Regions from separate parts of the Pseudoduganella sp. R-34 genome, predicted to be linked through region 1. Evidence: predicted binding sites of a transcription regulator. Region 1 holds the regulator's gene; each other region holds the start of a gene.
What was found. The regulator FNR, encoded in region 1, switches genes on or off when oxygen is low (the NO sensors DNR and NnrR bind a similar motif). The targets are predictions, from matches to a motif close to TTGATNNNNATCAA.
Positions count from the first base shown of each region.

Region 2: paaX (phenylacetic acid degradation operon negative regulatory protein PaaX) is a predicted target of FNR. The motif match lies at 1,791-1,804, and genes of this name have one in related genera.
Region 3: ACN9MW_RS00210 (OmpW/AlkL family protein) is a predicted target of FNR. The motif match lies at 2,924-2,937, and genes of this name have one in related genera.

Region 1 is NZ_CP184572.1:3,548,400-3,556,178, reverse strand. Features, by position in the region: partial or broken gene ACN9MW_RS16375 (aldo/keto reductase family oxidoreductase) at 1-125, opposite strand, end outside; gene ACN9MW_RS16370 (LysR family transcriptional regulator) at 222-1,220, shown strand; gene ACN9MW_RS16365 (RNA-guided endonuclease InsQ/TnpB family protein) at 1,194-2,420, opposite strand; gene ACN9MW_RS16360 (bacteriohemerythrin) at 2,607-2,993, shown strand; gene ACN9MW_RS16355 (MerR family transcriptional regulator) at 3,039-3,488, shown strand; gene ACN9MW_RS16350 (carboxymuconolactone decarboxylase family protein) at 3,442-3,813, shown strand; gene fnr (fumarate/nitrate reduction transcriptional regulator Fnr) at 3,874-4,647, opposite strand; gene ACN9MW_RS16340 (response regulator) at 4,749-5,384, opposite strand; gene ACN9MW_RS16335 (response regulator) at 5,377-6,480, opposite strand; gene ACN9MW_RS16330 (response regulator) at 6,477-6,890, opposite strand; gene ACN9MW_RS16325 (sensor histidine kinase) at 6,887-7,779, opposite strand, start outside.
Region 2 is NZ_CP184572.1:6,087,879-6,095,657, reverse strand. Features, by position in the region: gene ACN9MW_RS27995 (M14 family metallopeptidase) at 1-559, opposite strand, end outside; gene paaX (phenylacetic acid degradation operon negative regulatory protein PaaX) at 833-1,768, opposite strand; gene paaA (1,2-phenylacetyl-CoA epoxidase subunit PaaA) at 1,891-2,880, shown strand; gene paaB (1,2-phenylacetyl-CoA epoxidase subunit PaaB) at 2,892-3,176, shown strand; gene paaC (1,2-phenylacetyl-CoA epoxidase subunit PaaC) at 3,188-3,940, shown strand; gene paaD (1,2-phenylacetyl-CoA epoxidase subunit PaaD) at 3,940-4,485, shown strand; gene paaE (1,2-phenylacetyl-CoA epoxidase subunit PaaE) at 4,490-5,566, shown strand; gene paaG (2-(1,2-epoxy-1,2-dihydrophenyl)acetyl-CoA isomerase PaaG) at 5,685-6,476, shown strand; gene paaH (3-hydroxyacyl-CoA dehydrogenase PaaH) at 6,479-7,779, shown strand, end outside.
Region 3 is NZ_CP184572.1:36,226-44,004, forward strand. Features, by position in the region: gene soxX (sulfur oxidation c-type cytochrome SoxX) at 1-108, opposite strand, end outside; gene ACN9MW_RS00200 (molybdopterin cofactor-binding domain-containing protein) at 155-2,350, opposite strand; gene ACN9MW_RS00205 ((2Fe-2S)-binding protein) at 2,347-2,841, opposite strand; gene ACN9MW_RS00210 (OmpW/AlkL family protein) at 3,009-3,611, shown strand; gene ACN9MW_RS00215 (DUF2244 domain-containing protein) at 3,622-4,014, opposite strand; gene ACN9MW_RS00220 (hybrid sensor histidine kinase/response regulator) at 4,102-5,322, opposite strand; gene ACN9MW_RS00225 (chemotaxis protein CheB) at 5,322-5,927, opposite strand; gene ACN9MW_RS00230 (CheR family methyltransferase) at 5,927-6,757, opposite strand; gene ACN9MW_RS00235 (response regulator) at 6,757-7,779, opposite strand, start outside.

The DNA of each region.
Region 1 (7,779 bases):
TTCAATGCGCCTGCTGTATCGGCCGGCGGTCCGAAAACATGCGGCCCCGAAAGGCGCATGGCGCCGTATCCCATGCGATTAACGATCAGGTCTCCGAGGCAGTAAGTGGATGGTTGCTGGGACATGGTAGAGCTCCTTTTCAATGAGGTTCCCAGTCTAGAAGCGAATCGACCGTTCGATAAGCCGGTATAATCAAAACAGCCCGTACGAAACTTTGCACAATGCGCGTCGATCTTGCCGACCTGAATGCTTTCATTGCCGTTGCACGCGCCCAAGGCTTTCGCGATGGCGCGCGTGCGATGGGCGTCAGCCCATCCGGTCTCAGCGAAGCGGTGCGCCGCCTGGAAGCCCAGTTGGGAGTGCGGCTGCTGAACCGCACCACACGCAGCGTCACCTCCACTGAAGCGGGCAAGCGCCTGCTGGCGCGCCTCCAGCCCGCCCTGTCAGAAGTCGATGCCGCCCTCGCCGAAGTGAACGGCTTGCGCGACCGGCCAGCCAGCAGATTGAGGCTGAACGTCCCCATCAGTGCAGCACGACTGGTATTGCCGGCCATCGTACCGGCGTTCCTGGCCGCCTACCCCGACATACAACTGGAAATTACCGCAGAAGAGGGCCTCGTCGACGTGCTTGCCGCGGGCTGCGACGCAGGCATTCGCTATGACGAGCGCCTTGAGCAGGACATGATCGCAGTACCTATCGGCCCACGGGTCCAGCGCTTTGCCGCCGCTGTCGCGCCGGCCTACCTCGACAAACGCGGACGGCCCGACCATCCACAACAACTGCTCCAGCACGATTGCTTGCGCATGCGTTTTGCCGGACGCGCAGTGCAACCATGGGAATTCAGGCGCGCTGGGGAAACCGTGAAAGTCGATGTCAACGGCCCCTTGCTGGTGGAGCCATCCGGTGCCGTCGAACTGATCGTCGACGCGGCCAAGGCAGGAAGCGGGATCATCTACCTGTTCGAAGACTGGCTGCGCCCACACCTGGACAACGGCGCCCTGGAAGCGGTGCTGGAACCCTGGTGGCAATCCTTTACGGGCCCTTTCCTCTACTACCCAGGGCGCCGGCTGGTTCCGCCGCCCTTGCGCGCTTTCATAGACTTTTTGACTTCCTCCCCTACCTTGGCCTGCGGCCACCGCTTACGCGGAAAGGAAGGGGATTCCTTCTGCACTATCGCCGGCACGCAGGCCGTTTTAAGCGCAAAGGTGGGTTCCTGCTGATGACGGCCTCACTGCGCCATTCACAACACAGGCGAACCGGGCGTCGTCCCGCCCTTCGCTACACATCATTGCCGCCCCGCGACGCAATATATTGATTGCGCCGACCACGTCGGCGTGGTTTTCGTAGCCGCACCCAATGCAACTGAACACCGCTTGCGTACGCCGATTCTCCGGCGACACAACGCCACAAGCGAGGCAAGTCTGGCTCGTATGATGTGGCGGCACTGCTATCAGCTCGCCACCTCTCCATGCCAGTTTATATGCCAACTGTCGCCGGAACTCGAACCACCCCTGGTCGAGTATGGCCTTGTTCAGGCCGGCCTTGGCACGCACATGCTTGCCAGGGGCTGCGCAAGTTCCCGCCGCAGACTTCGTCATATTGCGTACCCGCAGCTCTTCCACCACCACGACCGCGTGATTATTGCAAATCGTTGTTGTGGCTTTATGCAGGTAATCACGGCGCACATTGACAATGCGCGCATGGACACGCTGGACACGTGCTTTCGCCTTGCTCCAGTTCCGGCTGTATTTGACCTTGCGGGCCATTGACTGCTGCGCCTTGCGCAGCGCGATTTCATGCCGTCGGAAACTATTGATCGGTTCCAGATGCCCGCCGTCCGATAGCGTTGCAAAGCGCACGATGCCCATGTCGATACCAACCGGGCTGCCAATGGCCGTGACCGGCTCGTCCATGCGTTCCGTCTGGATCGATACCGACCAGTGCCCTGCACGAAGGCTAACGGTAATGTTGCGGACGGTACCAAGCACTGGGCGGCTGTTGCGGTAACGCAGCCAACCCAACTTGGGCAGGAACAGGCGATTGTTGCCCTGTTCGAGTTTGATTTGCTGGGGATCGGGATAATGGAAACTTTCTCGCCTGCCCTTCTTTTTAAAGCACGGGAAACCCGCCCGCTTGGCGAAAAAATTGGCAAAAGCGCGATCCAGGTTCTTCAGCGCCTGTTGCAGGGGATGGGTTGGCGCTTCCTTCAGCCAAGGGGTGTCCGGATCGTGGCGCCACGTTGTCAGCAACCTGCACAGAGCGGGGTAACTCAGATATTTGTCGCCGCCTTTGAAGCGCCTTTTCTGCACTTCCAGCCCTTTGTTAAACACGAACCGGCAGGCGCCAGCAAAACACTGCAGCGACCTACGCTGCTGCTCACTGGGAATCAGCTCAAACTGGAAGGCTTGCAAGCGCATAATACTGTAATTATATACAGCACCTGGAACAGGCGCGTTCAGTTGGACGCCGTCGGCGTCCGCGCTCTTGACCTCGGCCTGAAGGCCGAGGCTTGCCGCGCTTTAGGTCAAAAGTGAAAATTGACATGGATCATGTGCCCGAATTTTTTCCAGCGGCACAATTGCGGTTCGACACTACTGGAGAACCCCATGGATTCCATCGTCTTCGGGCCGGACCTCGCATTGGGCATTCCCGTTCTCGACCAGTCGCACCGCATCGTCTTCGACATGCTCGACGCCATGGAAAGCCTGCCCCGTCCCGCCTTTGACGCAGCCTGCCGCGACCTGGCAACTGAATTCATGGAACACCTGCGCGAAGAAAACAGCCTGATGGAGCGCATTGCCTACCCGGCTGCCCAGGCCCACCGCGCAGCCCATGGCTACTTGCTGGAAAAGGTCGCCCGCACCCTGCGCCTGCTGAAGGACGACGAGGAAGCCACGGCACGCGACATCATCCGCACGCTGCCGGACTGGCTCGAAGCCCACATCAACACCATGGACCTTGCGCTCGCAGTTGCGGCTTCCCGGTTAGAGTAATAAAGTGCTTGACTTAGAGTGCACTCTAACTTTTACGATCACCCCATGGAATCGCACCTGAGCATTGACGAAGTCGCCAAACGTACCGGCCTCACGGCCTACACCCTCCGCTATTACGAGCGCATCGGGCTGATTGCCCCGGTCAATCGTGCGGCGGGCGGCCAGCGGCGTTACGCGGCCTCGGACCTTGCCTGGATCGAATTCCTGCTGCGTCTGCGAACGACCCATATGCCAATCGGCAAAATGCAGTCATTCGCAAAACTTCGCGGCGCTGGGGACTCGACGGTGCCTGAACGGCGCCGGATGCTAGAAGAGCATATGCAGGACGTGCTCGCCGAAATCGAGGCGATGCAACAATCTGCAGCATCATTGCAGGCCAAGATCGAGTATTACCGCTCACTGGAGCAGTCCCTGGCGTCGAATCCAACCACCGATGGAGCACATGCCAATGAACACCGAAAGCCGCTACGAGCGCGGGCTCGCAAAACTGCGTGAAGTCGACGGCCAGGCCGGCGACCGCGTCGTGCAAAGCCTGGAAGATATTGCGCCCGATTTCGCCCGCTACCTGATCGAATTCCCCTTTGGCGACATCTATTCGCGCCCGGGGCTTGACCTGAAATCACGCGAGATCGCTGTGGTGGCCGCGCTGACCGCCATGGGCAACGCTGCGCCCCAGCTCAAGGTGCACATCCACGCCGCCCTCAACGTCGGCGTCAGCCGCGAAGAGATCGTGGAGACCATCATGCAGATGGCCGTCTACGCCGGCTTTCCGGCCGCGCTCAACGGCCTGATGGCCGCCAAAGAAGTGTTCGCGCAATAAAAAAGGGGCAGCAAGAGCTGCCCCATACACCCCCTACAGGTGAGAAAACTGGTAAGCCGGTCAGGCGACGGCGAGTTCCTGCGCCATGCCGCCGGACGACATGGCCTCGAGCCTGGCGCGGTCGGTAATCCGCAGATCGCGGTTGCTCAGGACGATCGAGCCATCCTGGCGCAGGCGGGCCAGCTGGCGGCTGACGCTTTCCACGGTCAGGCCCAGGTAGCCGCCGATATCTTCACGCGACATGCGCAACTGGAAGCTGGTCGAAGAGTAGCCGCGCTGGGCGTAACGGCCGGCGAGGTTCAGCAGGAACATGGCCAGCCGCTGTTCGGCACGCATATGACTCAGGAACAGCATCACCGACTGCTCGCGCTGGATTTCGCGGCTCATGGTGCGGTGGAACTGCTGCAGCAGGCCAGGAATCTGCATCACCAGCTCTTGCAGGCGGTTGAAGGGGATCTCGCAGACTTCACTGTCCTCCAGCGCCACGGCGTTGCAGGAATGCTGGCCATTGCCGATGGCTTCCATGCCCAGCAGGTCGCCGGCCATGTGGAAACCGCCAATCGTCTGTTCGCCGCGCTGGTTCACCTGCACGGTCTTGAAGTGGCCGAAGCGCACGGCATACAGGCTGTGGAAGCTGTCGCCGGTCTTGTACAGCGGCTCGTCGCGGTTCACGCGGCGGCGGCGGGAAATGATCTGGTCAAGGCGAGCAACATCTTCGTCGGCCAGGCCCTGTGGCAGGCAAAGGCGGTTGAAGCTGCACAGCGAGCATTTGGCTGCGACTGGTGCGCAGGATTTGGTGGCGTTTGCAGGGGTGATTGGGATGACCGGGCTCATTTTGCTGCTCCTTGTTTTCGATGGAAGCAGTATTGCGCCCGGCGTCATTTCCCGGTATCAAGCATCCTGTGTAGTTGCTGTAGTGGTTCCCCTACAGCCGCTCAGATCAGCCCGTGCTCGAGGGCATAGCGGGTCAGCTCAGCATTCGTGGACATGCCCATTTTCTCGAGGATGCGGCTGCGATAGGTTGTCACAGTGTTAGGACTGAGGTGTAGTTTTTCCCCTATGCGCACCAGGGACTCGCCCTGGGCAATCAGCTTGAAGACTTCCAGTTCGCGGTTGGAAAGCTCTTCGTGGTCGCCGCTCGCGCCGCCGCCGACCAGGGTTGCCAGTTTTTCAAGCAACGCCGGGCTGACGTGCTTGCCGCCCGAGGCAGCCTTGCGCACGGCCTCGATCAGGGTCGCCGTCGGCGCATCCTTGGTCAGGTAGCCGGAGGCGCCCGATTTCAGCGCGCGCACCGCGTAAATTTCCTCGGAATAGGTGCTCAGCACCAGCACCGCCATGCGCGGGCATTCGCTGCGCAGGGTCTTCAACAGGTCCAGGCCATTCTTGCCCGGCATCTTGATGTCCACCAGTGCCACGTCGAAACTGCGCTCGGCCACGCGCTGCATCGCTTCCACGGCGTTGCCGGCCTCGCCCTCCACGCTGATGTCGGGCGCAGTGCCCAGCATGAGGCGCACGCCGTTGCGTGCAATCGCATGGTCGTCGACCAGCAAAACGGTGATCCTGTCACCCATTCTTGTCCTCCAAAGGCAGGCGCAGCTGCAGCGTAGTGCCCTGCCCGGCCTTGCCGCTGATATTCAGTTCGCCGGCAAAGCGGCGCGTGCGCTCGTGCATGCCGAACAAGCCCCAGGATTCGCGGTCGGACAAGCCGGCACTCTCGATACCCTTGCCATTGTCTTCCACCCGCAGCACCACGTTTTCGCCGTCAATGTCCACGATGACGCGCGCCTCGCTCGCTTCGGCATGGCGCACCACGTTGGTCAGCGCTTCCTGCGCGACGCGGAACAACATGGTGCTGCGCTCCGCATCGAGCTCCAGCGCCTGCGCCTCCGGCGTGATATTGCAGGTGCATTGCAAGCCGCTGCGCTGCGCCACCTGTTCCGCATACCATTCCAGCGCAGGCCAGATGCCCAGCTGGTCCAACACGCTTGGACGCAGGTCGGTAATCACGCGGCGCACGGTCTCTATCGCATCTTGCGCCAGCTTGGCCGCATCCTTCAACAGTGGGTCCGATTGCTCGCCGCCGCGCTCGATGGCGACCGAGATATAGGCCTTGATGCCGGTCAGCAGGCCGCCCAGTTCATCATGGATTTCCTGGGCGATGCGGGTGCGTTCGTGTTCCTTCAGTTTTTCCTGGTACGCGGCCAGTTCACGCAGCTCTTTCTGCGACTGCCGCAGCACCTGTTCAGCCAGTTGTTTCTCGTCGATCAGGCGCTGCTCGCGCAGCAGGCGGTCGATGGCACCAGCCAGGAAGTCGAGGTAGCGGCCGTCGCTGTCCTTCACCAGGTAGTCGCGCGCGCCGCGGCGCATCGCTTCTGCCGCCACGGTGGCACTGTCGGCGCCGGTCAGCATCATCACCGGGATATTTGGCTGAGGCTCGCCGCGGTCTGCCGCAAGGCGGGCTAGGAATTCAAGCCCGGTCAGGTCGGGCAAGTGATAATCGAGCAGGATGCAGTCGGGCTCTTCGCGCAAGGCGATATCCAGGCCTTCCTGGCCGCTTTCCGCTTCCAGCAATTCGCAGTTGAAGCCCGGCGCCTGCGCAAAGGCGCGGCGGCAGGCGATACGGTCAACGATATCGTCTTCGACGATAAGGACCCTTACCCTGTTCATGGCAGCTCGCTGATGGTCCAGTACAGGTTGATGGAGCGGACCACCTCCACGAACTGGCGGTAGTCCACCGGCTTGGTCATGTAGCCGGCGACGCCCAGGTCGAAGCTGCGCATCTTGTCCTGCTGTTCTTCCGACGTGGTCAGGACGATGACCGGGATGCGGCGCAGCAGCGGGTCCTGCTTGACGTTCTGCAGGAACTCGATGCCGTTCATGATCGGCATGTTCAGGTCCAGCAGGATGATGCATGGCTGTTCGTTGCCCGGCTCGCGCAGGTATTCCAGCGCGGCCTCGCCGTTTTCCGTCGCCACGACACGGTTGCTGACATGGACTTCCTTCAGCGCGCGCAGGATGGTCATCACGTCGACCTGGTCGTCCTCCACCAGCAGGATCGGCTTGCTCGTATTATTCATGCGTTATTCTTTCTTTTCTTTGGCAGGGTGAAATAGAAGGTCGTGCCCTTGCCCAGCTCGGACTCCAGCCACACCCTGCCCTGGTACATTTCCACAATTTTTTTCACCAGCGCCAGGCCGACACCCGTGCTTTCAACCCGGTCGCGCGGCGCCAGCGTCTGGAACAGCTGGAAAATCCGTTCAAAATGACGCTCCGCGATGCCGGGGCCGTTGTCGCGAACGTGGAAGCGCCACTGGCTGCCTTCGTCGGCCCAGCCCACTTCGATTTCGCCTTCCGGCTTGTCCATGTACTTGACCGCGTTGGACACCAGGTTGTGGAACAACTGCTGGATGCGGGTCGGTTCGCCGGCAACTGTCGGCATGCCGGGCATCACGGTAACCTTGATATGCGCCGGAACTGCCAGCAGGTCAACCACTTCGGCCACCAGCTGGTCGAGCTGCACCGGCACCACGGCTTCCTTGATGCGGCCCACGCGCGAATACTGCAGGATGCCGTCGATCAGGGCACCCATGCGGTGGACCCGGTTGATCAGGAGCCGCATGTGCTCCTTGCCTTCTTCATTGAACTTGTCAGCGTAATCATGCGCCAGCCAGTCGGCCAGCGAGCCGATGCCGCGCAGCGGCGCTTTCAGGTCGTGCGATACGACGTAGGCAAAGTTGGTCAGTTCTTCGTTGGCGCTGGTGAGCTCCTGCAGCAGTTGCTGCGCCTTTTCTTCGGCGTGCTTGCGCTCGGTGATGTCGCGCACCAGTCCAGTGAACATGCGGCGCCCGCCCAGCCACATTTCCGTGACGGCCAGGTCCATCGGGAAAATACTGCCGTCGCGGCGCAGGCCCTGCACCTCACGGCCCTTGCCGATGATGCGCTTTTCGCCGGTGGTCATGTAATGCT
Region 2 (7,779 bases), 2.5 Mb from region 1:
CGTCGAGCAGGGCTTCGACCATGCCTTCCACGAACCATTCAGCCATGGTCTCTCCAGGGTGCTGGCGCGCGATGACCCACACCTTCTTTTCGGCTGCCTGGTCGCCGATCACCAGCATGTTCATGTCGCGGCCTTCCACGGTGCTGCCCAGGTCGACCAGTTCGGCCAGCGGGTGCAGTTGCGCGGAGTCCAGCAGGGACAGGTGGCGCTCCCACGAATACGGCTCGAAGTAAGCGTAGTAGATGGAATCGTGTTCCGGCGCGTGCTCGATGGTCATCACTTCGCCATCGAAGGAAGTCGGGACGCGGAACCAGTTGTCGCGGTCGTAGGACGCAACGGCGTTATAGCCCTTCCAGCCCTCGGCATAGGCAGCCTTGCCGGCATTCAGGAAACGGATGGTCAGCGGCACGGCCTGCGCGCCCTGCACACGGAAATAGAACCACTGGATGATGTCCGCATGCGAGTCCTTGCGGATATTGACATCGATATCGCCAGCGGAGGTAACGCTGACCACATCGATGGCGCCAGCGTCGAACTGGCTGCTGATCTTGATAGACATTGTGTGTCCTGTCGGAAAAATGAAGCGCCGTCGCGCGAAGCCCGACATGATACACCGAATGAAAGTCGGGGTCAGGTCTGGCAATCCGCCATTTTGGCGGATTGCCAGACCTGACCCCGACTTTCATCCTGTCAGCCAGGCCCCAGCCGCCAGGTCGTCCGGCAGCTTCATTCCCCAGCGCTGCTCGTATTGGGCCCTGCCCGGCAAACCAGGGGTAAGGACAACAGCAGGCTGGCAATCCCGATAGGCCGGACCATCCTACCTCCACGGTGATCAAGCTGATGATAGCAGGCCGCCGAAGCGCTGGTGGAAGCTGGTTTCGGGTTGCGGGGCGCTTGGATCTTCGCGTTGCAGGGCGGCGAGAATGTGCCTTTCGGCAGGGCCGGAAAGCTGGCGATAGAGCTGGCTGGCCAGTTCGTAGGCGCGGGCGCCGGGCCAGGGCTCGGGCAGCAGTTCGATTGGCAGTTGCGGGTCGTGCAGCTGTACGCGCCGGTAGGCGTGGATCAGCAAAGTGCGCAGCACGAAGGCTTGCTCGGGATCGATTTCGCCTGCCTCGGCCAGCAGGCCGGGCACGGTGCTGAAGTTGGCGACGAACTTCTCATAGCCGGCGGCCACTTCGCTCAGGTCCCAGCCTTCGGCCACCATCTCGCCCAGCGGCCGTGCGCGCAGGCCGGGCACTTCGCTGGCCTGTACCACATATACCTTCTGCAGCAGTCCAAGGCGCGACAGCAGGGCTTCCAGCGCCTCCACATCGCCGGCGGGATGGCCGGCGATGCCGGGCGCGATCACGCTGTAGCCTTCCCATAACAGCTCCTTGCGCAACTGGCTGCGCGCCGGGGCGTCGAGGCCATCGGCGGCCAGCACCAGGGTCCACTGGCCGTTCCAGTGCACATTCAGCGGCGCGTAGATGCGACGAAAGGCGCGGCTGAAGCGGCGCATGGCGTCGGGCGTGATGGCATAGCTGCTGCGGCGGCCGTCGCGCTGGGCGCCCAGCCAGCCTTCCTGCGCCAGGCGGAATACGGAGGTGCGCAGCAGGCGGTCGTTGACGCCGAAGGGAGCCAGCAGTTCGATCAAGCTGCCCGTCCACACCATGCCCCCGTGCGGGACGATGGCGTCGCCGAAGATGGTCATCACCAGCGATTTGGAGCGCGGCGGGTCGCTGGCCAGGAATTCTTCGATCCAGCCATTGATTTTCTGGTTTTTTTGCATAGACCGATTTTATACACTGTCATTGATCTAGATACAGAATTTTTAAATGACACACAAAATTCGTTTGCAAAGCAGTTTTTGTATCGTATTATGAAGCTATCCCGAACAAGGAGGCCCTCCTTATGTACGCACAAATGGTGGAAACTGGCCTGAAAAAGGTCCAGACCGCAGAAGATATGGACGCGCAGGAGCGCGAATTCCAGGCGCGCATCGACGCCGGCATCAAGATCGAGCCAAAGGACTGGATGCCGGAGGCTTACCGCAAGACCCTGATCCGCCAGATTTCCCAGCATGCCCACTCCGAAATTGTTGGACAGTTACCTGAGGGTAACTGGGTGACCCGTGCCCCGACCCTGAAACGCAAATCCATCCTGCTGGCCAAGATCCAGGACGAAGCCGGTCATGGCCTTTACCTGTACAGCGCCGCCGAAACCCTGGGCGTGTCGCGCGACGAATTGCTGGCGGCCCTGCACAGCGGCAAAGCCAAGTACTCGTCCATCTTCAATTACCCGACGCTGAGCTGGGCCGACATGGGCGCCATCGGCTGGCTGGTGGACGGCTCGGCCATCATCAACCAGATCCCGCTGTGCCGCTGCTCTTATGGCCCGTATTCGCGCGCCATGATCCGCGTCTGCAAGGAAGAGTCCTTCCACGCCCGCCAGGGCTACGACATCATGATGTCGCTGGCCAAAGGCACGCCGGAGCAGAAGGCGATGGCGCAGGATGCATTGAACCGCTGGTGGTGGCCGTCGCTGATGATGTTCGGCCCGTCCGACGCGGCCTCAGTCAACAGCGCGCAATCGAGCGCCTGGCGCATCAAGCTGTTCTCCAACGACGAACTGCGCCAGCGCATGGTCGACCAGACCGTGCCGCAAGCAGAATTCCTGGGCCTGACCATCCCCGACCCTGACCTGAAATGGAACGAGGAGCGCGGCTCCTACGACTTCGGCGAAATCGATTGGGAAGAATTCCACCAGGTCCTGAAGGGCAACGGCCCTTGCAACCGCGAGCGCCTGCGCACCCGCGTCAAGGCTTATGAAGACGGCGCATGGTTCCGCGACGCGCTGGTGGCGTACGCCGACAAACACAATAAGGAGCAGGCTGCGGCCTGAGAGGAGACAAGATGAGCAAAGAATGGCCACTGTGGGAAGTCTTCATTCGCAGCCAGCACGGCCTGGCGCACAAGCATGTGGGCAGCCTGCATGCTCCCGATGCGGAGATGGCAATCAACAACGCGCGCGACGTCTACACGCGCCGCAACGAAGGCGTGAGCATCTGGGTGGTGCGCGCTTCCGATATCGTTGCCAGCGCACCGGCCGACAAGGGCCCGCTGTTCGAGCCTTCCAACAGCAAGGTGTACCGCCACCCGACCTTCTTCCCGATGCCGGAAGAAGTGAAGAACCTGTAAGGCTTCCTGCTATGGATAACAAGGTCAATTACCTGCTGCGCCTGGGCGACAACGCCATGGTGCTGAGCCAGCGCCTGTGCGAATTGTGCGGCAAGGGCCCGGCGCTGGAAGAGGACATGGCGCTGTCGAACGTGTCGCTGGACCTGCTGGGCCAGACCCGCATGTGGTACACCTACGCCGCAGAACTGGAAGGCGCGGGCCGCGACGAGGACAAGCTGGCTTACCTGCGCGACGCGCATGACTACAAGAACGTGCTGCTGGTCGAGCAGCCGAACGGCAACTATGCACACACCCTGGTGCGCCAGTTCTTCTTCGATACCTGGCATTACTTCCTGATCGGCGCGCTGACCAAGAGCAGCGACCCGCGCATCGCGGAGATCGCCGAGAAGTCGCTGAAGGAAGTGACCTATCACCTGCGCCGCAGCGGCGACCTGATTGTGCGCCTGGGCGACGGCACCGACGTGTCGCACCAGTTCACGCAGACGGCGATTGACGAACTGTGGATGTACACCGGCGAGGTGTTCAACTACGACGCGGTGGATGAAGCCATGGTTGCGGAAGGCGTTGCGCCCCCGGCTGCCATGCTGCGCGAGCAGTGGCTGTCGCACGTGTCGGATATCCTCGGAGAAGCGACGCTGGCCATGCCAGCGGCCGACGCCTGGATGCAGAAGGGCGGCAAGCAAGGCCGCCATACCGAACACCTGGGCTACCTGCTGGCGGAGATGCAGTTCCTGCAGCGCGCTTACCCGGGTTCGGAGTGGTGATGGACGCAGCGCGTGTCTGGACGCTGCTGGAGCAGGTCTCCGATCCGGAAATCCCTGTGATCTCCGTAGTGGACCTCGGCATCGTGCGTGATGTGCAGGTCACCGGGGCATCGTCCTGCGCGGTCACGATCACGCCGACTTACTCGGGCTGCCCGGCCATGCAAGTGATCGCCGACGCGGTGCAAGGCGCGTTGCACGATGCGGGCATCAGGCAGGTCGACATCATCACCCGCCTGTCGCCCGCCTGGACGACCGACTGGATGAGCGATTCGGGCAAGGCCAAGCTGAAAGGCTACGGCATCGCGCCGCCGGCACAGCGCGTGGTCGACATCAGCGGCCTGCGCGCCCCGCGCCCCTCCGCCGCGCCGTTGGATCCGCTGAAGGCCGGAGTTGCCCGCGGCGCTGTGCCGGCGCCGAAAGTCGTTTGCCCGCACTGCGGCTCCAGCCACACCGAAATCACCAGCCAGTTCGGCTCCACGCCCTGCAAGGCGCTGTACAAGTGCCTCGATTGCCGCGAGCCCTTTGACTACTTCAAGTGCCACTGACACCATGAGCAAATTCTATCCACTGTCCGTCGCCAAGGTGCAGCAGGAGACCCGCGACTGCATCGCCGTCACCTTCGCCGTGCCTGCCGAACTGCAGGAAAGCTTCAAATACCAGCAAGGCCAGCACCTGACCCTGCGCACGAACATCAATAACGAGGACGTGCGCCGCTCGTATTCGATCTGCTCCGCCGTGCAGGACGGCGCGCTGCGCGTGGCGATCAAGCGCACGCCGGGCGGCATGTTCTCGACCTGGGCCAACGAAGCGCTGAAGCCCGGTGCGACCATCGAAGTGATGCCGCCCATGGGCCACTTCAACGTGCCGCTGGATGCGGGGCAGAGCAGGAGTTACCTGGCTTTTGCGGCAGGCAGCGGCATTACGCCTATCCTGTCGATCATCAAAACTACCCTGATGACCGAGCCGACCAGCCGATTTACCCTGTTCTACGGCAATCGCGCTTCCTCGTCCGTGATCTTCAAGACGGAACTGATGGAGCTGAAGGATGCCTATCTTGAACGACTGAACATTGTCTATGTGATGTCGCGCGAGCAGCAGGATATTGAGCTGTTCAACGGCCGCATCACAAAGGAAAAAACCGAGCAGTTCCTGCAGCACTGGATCGACATCAAGGACTACGACACCGCCTTCATCTGCGGACCGGAAGACATGATGCTTGGTGTCTCCGCTGCCCTGCAGGAGGCTGGCATGCCAAAGTCGAACATCAAGATTGAGCTGTTCGCTGCAAGCATTCCAAAGCACCAGCACAAGCCGCGCGTGCAGGCCGATGCAGCACCGCACCTGACGGAAGTCACCGTGATCATGGACGGGAATGCGGCTTCGTTCACCATGGAGAAGGACAAGGAGTCGATCCTGGATGCCGGTTTGCGTGCGGGTCTCGATATGCGTTACTCCTGCAAAGGCGGCGTATGCTCTACCTGCCGCTGCAAGATGGTGGAAGGCAAAGTCGACATGGACGTCAACTACGCGCTGGAAGACTACGAGATTGCACGTGGCTTTGTATTGAGCTGCCAGGCGTTTCCGGTCACTGATAAAGTGATTATTGATTTCGATCAGGCTGAATAAAACCGGAGAACCGGTGTCAGACCCGCAGGGTCCGACACCCGGCCCGCGACCGCCGCGTATCAGTGTCTGACCCTGCGGGTCTGACACTGGTTTACCTGGTTTAAAAAGGAGACATGAATTGAGCTACGAGAACATCAAGTTTGAAATCGCAGAAGGCGTCGCCACCCTGACCCTGAACCGCCCTGATAAGCTGAACAGCTTCACCCAGGCCATGCACCTGGAAGTACGCGAAGCCCTGTCCCAGCTGCGCGCCGACAAATCCGTGCGCGTGCTGGTGCTGACCGGCGCCGGCCGCGGCTTCTGCGCCGGGCAGGACCTGGGCGACCGCGCAGTCGCACCAGGCGGCGCAGCCGTGGACCTCGGCGAATCCGTCGAAAAATTCTACGCCCCACTGGTGCTGGCGCTGCGCGAACTGCCGATGCCCGTCATCTGCGCCGTGAACGGTGTCGCTGCCGGTGCCGGCGCCAACCTGGCCCTGGCCTGCGACATCGTGCTGGCCGCCAAATCCGCCAGCTTCATCGAAGCCTTCTGCAAACTGGGCCTGATCCCGGACACCGGTGGCACCTGGCACCTGCCACGCCTGATCGGCCACGCCCGCGCCACCGGACTCGCCATGCTGGGCGAAAAGCTCTCCGCCGAACGCGCCGAGCAATGGGGCCTGATCTGGAAAGCGGTTCCCGACGAAGAACTGATGAGCGAAGCCATGGCCATGGCCAAGCACTTCGCTACCGCCCCGACCAAGGGACTGGCCTTCACCAAGCACGCGCTGCAAGCCAGCTACGGCAACACCCTGTCCGACCAGCTAAAGCTGGAAGGCGAAATGATGCGCGAGCTTGGCTACAGCCACGACTACCGCGAAGGCGTGGACGCCTTCATCAACAAGCGCACTCCAAACTTCAAGGGGGAATAAGCATGGCGGCTCTGGCGAAAGGCAGTGTCGTTGCCGTCATCGGCAGCGGGGCAATGGGTTCCGGCATCGCGCAGGTCGCAGCGGCTTCCGGCTACACGGTCAAGCTGTTCGACACCCGCGCGGAAGCGGTGGATAAGGCGATTGCCGATATCGGCAAGGTGTACGGCAAGCTGGTTGAAAAGGGCAAGATGTCCGGCGCCGATGCCGACGCCGCGCGTAGCCGCCTGCACGGCGTAGCCGGCCTGGCGGACGTCGCCGATGCAAAGCTGGTAGTGGAAGCCATTGTCGAAAACCTGGACGTCAAGCGCAGCCTGTTCGCCGACCTGGAAGGCATTGTCGGCGATGACGCCATCCTCGCCACCAACACCTCTTCGATCTCTGTGACCGCCATTGCCGCCAAGCTTCGCAAACCGCAGCGCCTGGTCGGCATGCACTTCTTTAACCCGGTGCCGTTGATGGCGCTGGTGGAAGTGATCAGCGGCCTGGCCACCGATGCCGCCGTTGCCGAAACCGTTTACGACACCTCGATCGCCTGGGGCAAGAACCCGGTGCACGCCAAGTCTACGCCGGGCTTCATCGTCAACCGGGTTGCGCGCCCGTACTACGCCGAAGGCTGGCGCCTGCTGAACGAGCAGGCCGCCGATGCCGCCACCATCGATGCGGTGATGCGCGAAGGAGGCGGTTTCCGCATGGGCCCCTTCGAGCTGATGGACCTGATCGGCCACGACGTGAACTACTCCGTCACCGAATCCGTATTCCGTGCCTACTACAGCGACCCGCGCTTCACGCCGTCCGTGCTGCAGCAGGAAATGGTGAACGCGGGCTTCCTGGGCCGCAAGTCCGGTCGCGGCTTCTACGATTACAGTGAAGGCGCGGCAGCACCGCTGCCGCGCTCAGAAGCGCCGCAGCCGCTGCCGGAGTACATCGGCTACAGCTTCGAGCCGGGCGACCACACCGCCATCGCAACCACGATCATCGAGCGCCTGAAGGCGCGGGGCGTTGCCGTCACCAAGCGCAATTCCGCCGAAGGACACCGCTCCTCCGAAGCGCCGGCCTTCCATACCAACGGCGCCGCCATCTACCTGACCGACGGCCGCACCGCCACCCAGCGCGCACGCGACGACAAGCATGACGACATGGTGGTGTACGACCTGGTATTCGACTTCAATGCTTCGCCGCGCATTGCCATCGCGTGCAGCGACCAGTGCAGCCCGCGCGCCATGGCATCGACCATCGGCATGTTCCAGGCTGCCGGCTTCACCGTGACGCGACTGGATGACGTGCCGGGCCTGGCCGTGATGCG
Region 3 (7,779 bases), 3.3 Mb from region 1:
GTTGGCGACGATGGCGCGGCCAGCTTCTGCGTTGCCTTCCTGGGCTTGGGCGGTGTTGAGCGTCAACAGGGCTGCAAGCAAAAACCGGTAAACCTGGGTCAGACCCAAGGGTCTGACCCAGTCTGCTCGCGGGCCGCGGACTGGCGGCATTTCTTTATGCCTTTTTCAGGCTGTGGTTCTTTAGCGGGAGGTCGCGGATGCGCTTGCCTGTGGCGGCGAAGATGGCGTTCAACACTGCGGGGGCGGCGACGGCGATCGTCGGCTCGCCTACGCCTCCCCAGAAGCCGCCGCTTGGCATGACGACCGTTTCGACTTTCGGCATTTCATCCATCTTCAGCACGTTGTAGGTGTCGAAGTTGGTTTGCTCTGCTGCGCCGTCCTTGATCGTGATCTCGCCGTAGAGCGCTGCGCTCAGGCCGTAGACGAAGCTGCCTTCCACTTGCGCTTCGATCTGCTGCGGGTTCACGGCGTGGCCCGGGTCGGTGGCGGCGACGATGCGGTGGATCTTCAGCTTGCCGTCCTTGCTGACCGAGACTTCCGCCACGGCGGCGACGTAGCTGCCGAAGCCCATGGTTTGCGCGATGCCGCGGTAGATGCCTTTCTTCGGCGGCTTGGACCAGCCGGCTTTTTCGGCCACCGCGTTCAGGACTGCCAGGTGCTTCGGGCTGTCCTTCATCAGCTTGCGGCGCAGGGCCAGCGGGTCCTGCTTCGTGGCGTGCGCGATTTCGTCGAGGAAGCATTCGACGTAGATCGTGTTCTGGTTCAGGTTCACGCCGCGCCAGAAGCCTGGCGGCACGGCGGGGTTGCGCATGGCGTGGTCGATCAGCAGGTTCGGGATGGTGTAGCCGAACGAGGCTTCCGGGCCGGGCGGGTTCAGGCCCTGGAAGACTGCAGGGTCCTTGCCGTCCTTGACGTTCTGCGGGAACAGCGCGGCGAGGATCGATTGGCCGGCGATGCGCATGTGCAGCGACGTTACCTCGCCTTTGGCGTCCAGGCCTGCGGTCAGCTTGCACTGCGTGACCGGGTGGTAGCGGCCGTGCTGCATGTCTTCTTCGCGGGTCCAGATCAATTTGATCGGCGTGCCCGGCATTTCCCTGGCGATCTTCACGACCTGGGTTACCCAGTCGTGCGTGGCGCCGCGCCGTCCGAAACCGCCGCCGAGATGCAGCTTGGTCACGTCGCATTTGGACTGCGGCAGGCCGGCTGCCTCGCTGGTCGCGGCCAAGGCGGCTTCGCCGTTCTGCGTCGGGGTCCAGACGTCGCAACGCTCCGGCGTCCACACGGCGGTGGCGTTCATCACCTCCATGGTGGCGTGGTTCTGGTGGGGGTAGCTGTAGACGGCTTCGATCTTGCGGTGGGCGCGGGCCAGGGCGGCCTTGGCGTCGCCGTTGCTGTTGCCGACTGCCGCTTCCGGTGCATCCAGGCCGGCCTTGATCCAGGCGGCGGTGTCCTTGCTGTTCATGCCGGCATTGGGGCCCTTGTCCCATTCAATCGGCAGGGCGTCCAGGGCGCTGCGGGCGCGCCACCAGGTGTCGGCCACGACGGCCACGGCGCTGTCGCCTACCTGCAGCACTTTCTTCACGCCGGGCTTGCCGGCAATGGCGGCGGCGTCGAAGCTTCTTACCTTGCCGCCGAAGACCGGACAGTCCTTGATCGCTGCGTTCAGCATGCCGGGCAGCTTGAAATCCATGCCGTAGACCTGTTTGCCGGTGGTCTTGTCGACCGTGTCCAGGCGCGCCAGGCGCTTGCCGGCCAGCTTCCAGTCTTTCGGGTCTTTCAGCTTGATGTCGGCAGCGGCGGGCGCCTGCAGCTTGCCTGCTGCGTCGGCGACCTTGCCGTAGGTGAGCGTGCGGCCGGACGGCGTGTGGGTGATCACGCTTTTCGCGGCCGCGCATTCAGCGGCTGGCACGCCCCACTGGGCGGCGGCGGCCTGCACCAGCATCATGCGGGCTGCGGCGCCGCCCTTGCGGACGTATTCATGCGATTCGCGCACGCCGCGGCTGCCGCCGGTGGAGAAGCTGCCCCAGACGCGATTGCGCGCCAGCTGGCGGCCGGGCGACGGGTATTCGGTGGTGACCTTGCTCCAGTCGCCATCCAGTTCTTCCACCACCAGTTGCGCCAGGCCGGTCAGCGTGCCCTGGCCCATCTCGGAACGGGCGATGCGGACCACGATGGTGTCGTCCGGCTTGACCACGACCCAGGCGTTGATCTCGGGCGCATCCGGTGCCGCGGCGGCCTGCGCCTGCTGCGCTTCTGCGAACGGGATATGGAAGCCGAACATCAGGCCTGCGGTGGCGCCCAGCGAGCGGCCGAGGAAGCTGCGACGGGAATGAGAAACTGCGGCGCTCATGCTTTGCTCCCTTCCACGATGTCCAGGCCTGCGGTCTTCACGTCGCCGCCCCTGGCGATCACGTGGATGGCCTTGCGCACGCGGTTATAGGTGCCGCAGCGGCAGATATTGGTCATCGCTGCGTCGATATCGGCGTCGGTCGGGTTCTTCTTCTGCTTCAGCAGCGCGGCGGCGGCCATGATCATGCCGGACTGGCAGAAGCCGCATTGCGGCACGTCCAGCGCGGCCCAGGCCTTTTGCACGGGATGGCTGCCGTCCAGGCTCAGGCCTTCGATGGTGACGATCTTCTGCTCGGCCGTCACGGTGGAGACAGGGCGCACGCAGCTGCGCGTCGGTTCGCCGTCAATGTGCACGGTGCAGGCGCCGCATTGCGCCACGCCGCAGCCGTATTTGGTACCGGTGAGTCCCAGCTGTTCGCGGATCACCCACAACAGGGGCGTATCTTCTTCGGCCTCGAACTCGCGTACCTGGCCATTGACGTGCAATTTCATTTCCTGCCTCCGGGGATAGGGTGGGATGTGAATTCGCGAATCTTACTCTCGTTTTAGCTAACTTGTGTTCGTTCGGGCAATTTTGACTTAGGTCAAAGATTTTGCTGCGTCGCATCAATAGACTTTTACTTACCGAATATCAATGACCACATGAAAGAGGTAGTGAAATGAAGAAAGCGATTTTGGCAGCTGTCCTGGGTAGCGTGGCGTTTGGTGCAATGGCACAGGAAACGCCTTGGCAAGTGCGCGCACGTGCCGTGCACATCAACCCCGCAGACAAGTCCGACCCGATTGCCGGCGTGGGCCCATCCGACCTGATCACCGTCAGCAGCAAGACCATTCCGGAAGTGGATATTTCCTACTTCTTCACCCCGAATATCTCCGCCGAGCTGGTGCTGACCTATCCGCAGAAGCACACCGTGTATGTGGCTGGCGAATCCGCCGGCACGTTCAAGCACCTGCCGCCGACCCTGCTGGCGCAGTACCACTTCACCCCATCCTCGCAGCTCAGCCCTTACCTGGGCGTGGGCGTGAACTGGACCACCTTCTCCAAGAACAAGATCCTGGACGGCCAGGGCAGCCTGGAACACGACAGCTTCGGCCTGGCCCTGCAGGCTGGCGTGGACTACAAGCTGGACAAGAACTGGTCGCTCAACCTGGACATCAAGAAAGTGCAGATCCGCAGCGACGTGCTGCTTGCCGGCACCAAGGTCAGCAAGGTCAAGGTTGACCCGGTCATGTTCGGCGTGGGCGTAGGCTACCGCTTCTGACGGCTGGCACCTAGTTGCTGAACAAGCCGCCCTGCACTTCCGCGCGCAGCTCCTGGGCCAGCGCGCGGCGGCGCGGGTCGGTGGCGAAGTAGCCGATATCGACTGCGACGCCATTCGATTCAAGGTGAATCAGGTCGCCGTAGCGGGCGGGCATCTGCAGCCGGAGGAAGTAGAGTTCGAGCTGCGTCACGCTCATTTTGCCGGCGGAGACCTGCTCCACCAGCAGCTTGCCGTTGGCGAGCACGATGTGTTCATAGTCCGTGGCATGGCGGGCGAAGTAAAGGAAGGCGGCCGCCACGGCCGTCATCTCCAGCACGGTGAACAACAGCACCTGCCACATGCCCATGATCACAAAGCCGGTGGCAACCGCAAACGAGAGCAGGCACATCAGGGCATAAGCCATCCCCATCTGCTGGGGCGACAATGAGCAATTGCGCCGCAGTAGCCATTCCCTGCGTTCCCTGAGCAAGTCCCGGTTCATGGGGACATTCTAGGCACAACTCGCTGGCAAAGGCAAAATGTCCTTGGTGCTTCCCGTGCCCGGCGTGGGCTTTTCGTCGGCGCGCGGCAACGTGAAGATGAAGGTGGCGCCTTCGTTCGGCTTGCTGCGGGCCGAGAGCGTGCCGCCGTGGGCTTCGGCCAGCTGGCGCGAGATGTAGAGGCCCAGGCCCAGGCCGGCCGGCATGCCTTCCATCTTTCCGCGTTCGAAGGGTTCGAAGATTTTCGGCAGCACTTCCTCGGGGATGCCGACGCCCTGGTCGATCACCTCGATACGGGCGTTCTGGCTGTCGGCATGCAGGCGCACGTCGACCGGCTTTCCGCCGCCGTAGCGCAGGGCGTTGTTAATCAGGTTGACGATGACCTGCTCCACGCGGAACTCGTCCCAGCACCCGGCCACGGGCTGCACGATCGACAGGCGCAGTTCGCTGTGCATGTCGGCGGCTTGGTGCGACAGGTCGCCGACGATGCGCTGCAGCAGCGCCTCCAGGTCGACGCGGGCCGGGCGGATCGACAGCTTGCCGGCGCGGATGCGCGATACGTCGAGCATATCGTCGATCAGGCGCACCATGGCGTGGATCTGGCGCATGTCGCGCGCCACCATGCGTTCCAGCTGCTCCGGCGCGAAGTGGTCCATGTTGCCGCGTTCGAGCTGCAGCTTGCGCATCTGCGCTTCCAGGTACAGGGTGTTGAGCGGCGTGCGCAGCTCGTGCGCCACCATGGACATGAACTGGTCGCGCATTTCCAGCGCGCGTTGCAGTTCCTGCTGCACGGCGTTCAGCTCGCGCACCGTGGCCTCGCGCTGTTCGACGATCTGCCGCACTTCCTGCTTTTGGCGGAACAGGTCGACAAAGACATTGACCTTGCTTTTCACCGCGTCCGGATCGAGCGGCTTGTAGAGGAAGTCCACCGCGCCCGCTTCGTAGCCCTTGAAGGCGTAATTCAGCTCCTTGCCGGCGGCGCTCACGAAGACGATCGGGATATGGCGCGTCTTGCCGGTGCCGCGCATCAGCTCCGCCAGTTCAAAGCCGTCCATGCCCGGCATCTGCACGTCGACGATGGCCAGCGCGAATTCATGTTCGAGCAAGAGGGCGAGCGCCTCTTCGCCGGTACGGGCCTGGTAGATCACGCGGTCGTCGGCGCGCACCAGGGCATTCAGCGCGCGCAGGTTTTCCGGCAAGTCGTCCACCAGCAGGACATTGGTCGGTTCCATCAGTGCTTCTCCAGCATCAGCAATAGTTGCTTGATTTGTTCCAGCGGCAACACCAGGTCCGGCTGGCGCACGCGGATAGCTTCCAGCGGCATCACGCCGACATTGGCTTCTTCCGGGTCCTGCACCACCGTCAGGCCGCCCGCCCTGCCGATGGCGGCCATGCCCTGCGCGCCGTCGTCGTTGGCGCCGGTGAGCAGCATGCCCGCCAGGCGGGATCCATACACGTCTGCCGCTGACTCCATGGTAATGTCGATTGCGGGACGTGCAAAGTGCAACGGTGCGTCGCAGCTCAGCGAAAAACTGCGTTCATTTTCAAGCAACAGGTGGTAGCCGGCTGGCGCAAAATACAGGGTACCCGGAATGATGTCTTCCTTGTCGCCCGCTTCGCGCACCGGTACCTGCACCCTTTGCTGGAAGACGTCCACCAGCTGGTTTTGGCGACCGCTCCTCACATGCAGCACCACCACGATCGGCAGGCGGTAACCGCGCGGCAGTGCCGGCAGCACCTGGATCAAGGCGTTCACGCCGCCGGCCGACGCGCCAATGACGATCGCCTCCGTGGTGCGGCCTCGCACAGCCATGTCCAGCGCAGGGTCGGTTTGCATTATTTTTTCCTGAACAGGCGGTCGCGCTTGGCGAGCACTTCAAACCGGGGAGCGTAAGTGGAGAAGTCGATGCTTTCCTTGCTGCCCAGCCCCAGGAAGCCGCGATGGCAAAGCGACTCGTGGAACAGCCCGAGGGCCCGTTCCTGCAGCTTCTTGTTGAAGTAGATCATCACGTTGCGACAGCTGATGAATTGGGTTTCGGCGAACACCGAGTCGGTAGCCAGGCTATGGTCGGCGAAGGTGACGTTTTCGCACAGCGAGCGGTCGAACAGGGCGGCGTTGTAGGCGGCCGTGTAGTAGTCGGAGAAAGCGCGCTTGCCGCCGGCCGCCTGGTAATTGGCGGTGTAGGTGCGCATGTTCTCGAGCGGGAAAACGCCTTTCCTGGCTTTTTCCAGCGATTGCGGGTTGATGTCGGTCGCGTAAATGAGGCTGCGCTCCAGCAGGCCTTCTTCCTTCAGCAGGATGGCGAGCGAATACACTTCCTCGCCGGTGCTGCAGCCCGCGACCCAGATCTTCAGCGAGGGGTAGGTTCCGAGCACCGGGGTCACATGCTCGCGCAGGCCGATGTAGTACGTGGGGTCGCGGAACATTTCCGTGACGGGGATGGTCAGGTATTGCAGCAGCTGGCTGAAGGCGTTGGGCTCGTGCAGCACGCGCGATTGCAGCTGCGAGACGGTGGCGCAGCCCATTTCACCCATGGCGTGCAACACGCGGCGTTTCTGCGAAGCGCCGGTGTAGTCGCGGAAGTCGTAGCTGTACCTGAGGAAGATCGCCTCCATCAGCATGCGCAGCTCGATGTCGACGCTGCCGATTTGTGCGCCGTCGCTCATCACACCGTGTCCAGGGCAGGCATCCACACGCGGAGCAATGAATACAGGCGCGACAGGTCGATCGGCTTGGCCAGGTAGTCGTTGGCGCCGGCGGCCAGGCATTGCTCCTGGTCGTCCTTCATGGCCTTGGCGGTGATGGCGATCACCGGCAGGCGGGCGAAGCGCGGGTCGGCGCGCAGGCGGCGCGTGGCTTCCAGGCCGTCCATGCCGGGCATCATGATGTCCATCAGCACCAGGTCGATGTCGGGCACGGCATCGAGCCTGTCGAGGGCTTCTTGGCCATTGCGGGCGATTTCCACCAGGGCTCCCTGTTGTTCGATGGCGCTGGTCAGGGCGAAGATGTTGCGCACGTCGTCGTCCACCAGCAGGATGCGGCGGCCTTCGAAGACGCGGTCGCGGCTGCGCACTGCCTTCAGCATGGTTTGCCGTTCGCTGGAGAGCTGGGACTCGACCTTGTGCAGGAACAGGGTGACTTCGTCCAGCAGGCGCTCCGGCGAGCGGGCGCCCTTGATGATGATGGAGCGCGAGTATTTCGACAGCTCCGCTTCTTCGGCGCGCGTCATGCTACGTCCAGTATAGACAATCACCGGCGGAAAGCTGGCGATCTCCTGCTGCGACATGTGCTGCAGCAGTTCGCTGCCTTGCATGTCGGGAAGTTTCAGGTCCATGATCATGCAGTCGAAGATGGTGGCGCGGAGCTGCTCCAGCGCTTCGGCGCCGCTGGCGACGGCTGCGATGGCGATGTCCTCGTCTTCGATCAGCTTGACCATGCTGTCGCGCTGGCGGGCGTCGTCTTCCACCAGCAGGATGTGCTTGATCTTTTGCGTGAAGCGGCGCTCCAGGCGCTCGAACACGGCCAGCAGCTGGCTGCGCCCGGCGGGCTTGTGCACAAAGCCGATGGCGCCCAGGTGCAGGGCTGCTTCGCCGCTGTCGGCGCCGCTGATCACATGCACGGGAATGTGGCGGGTTTGCGGGTTGTCTTTCAGCATTTGCAGCACCGACAGGCCAGAACGGTCGGGCAG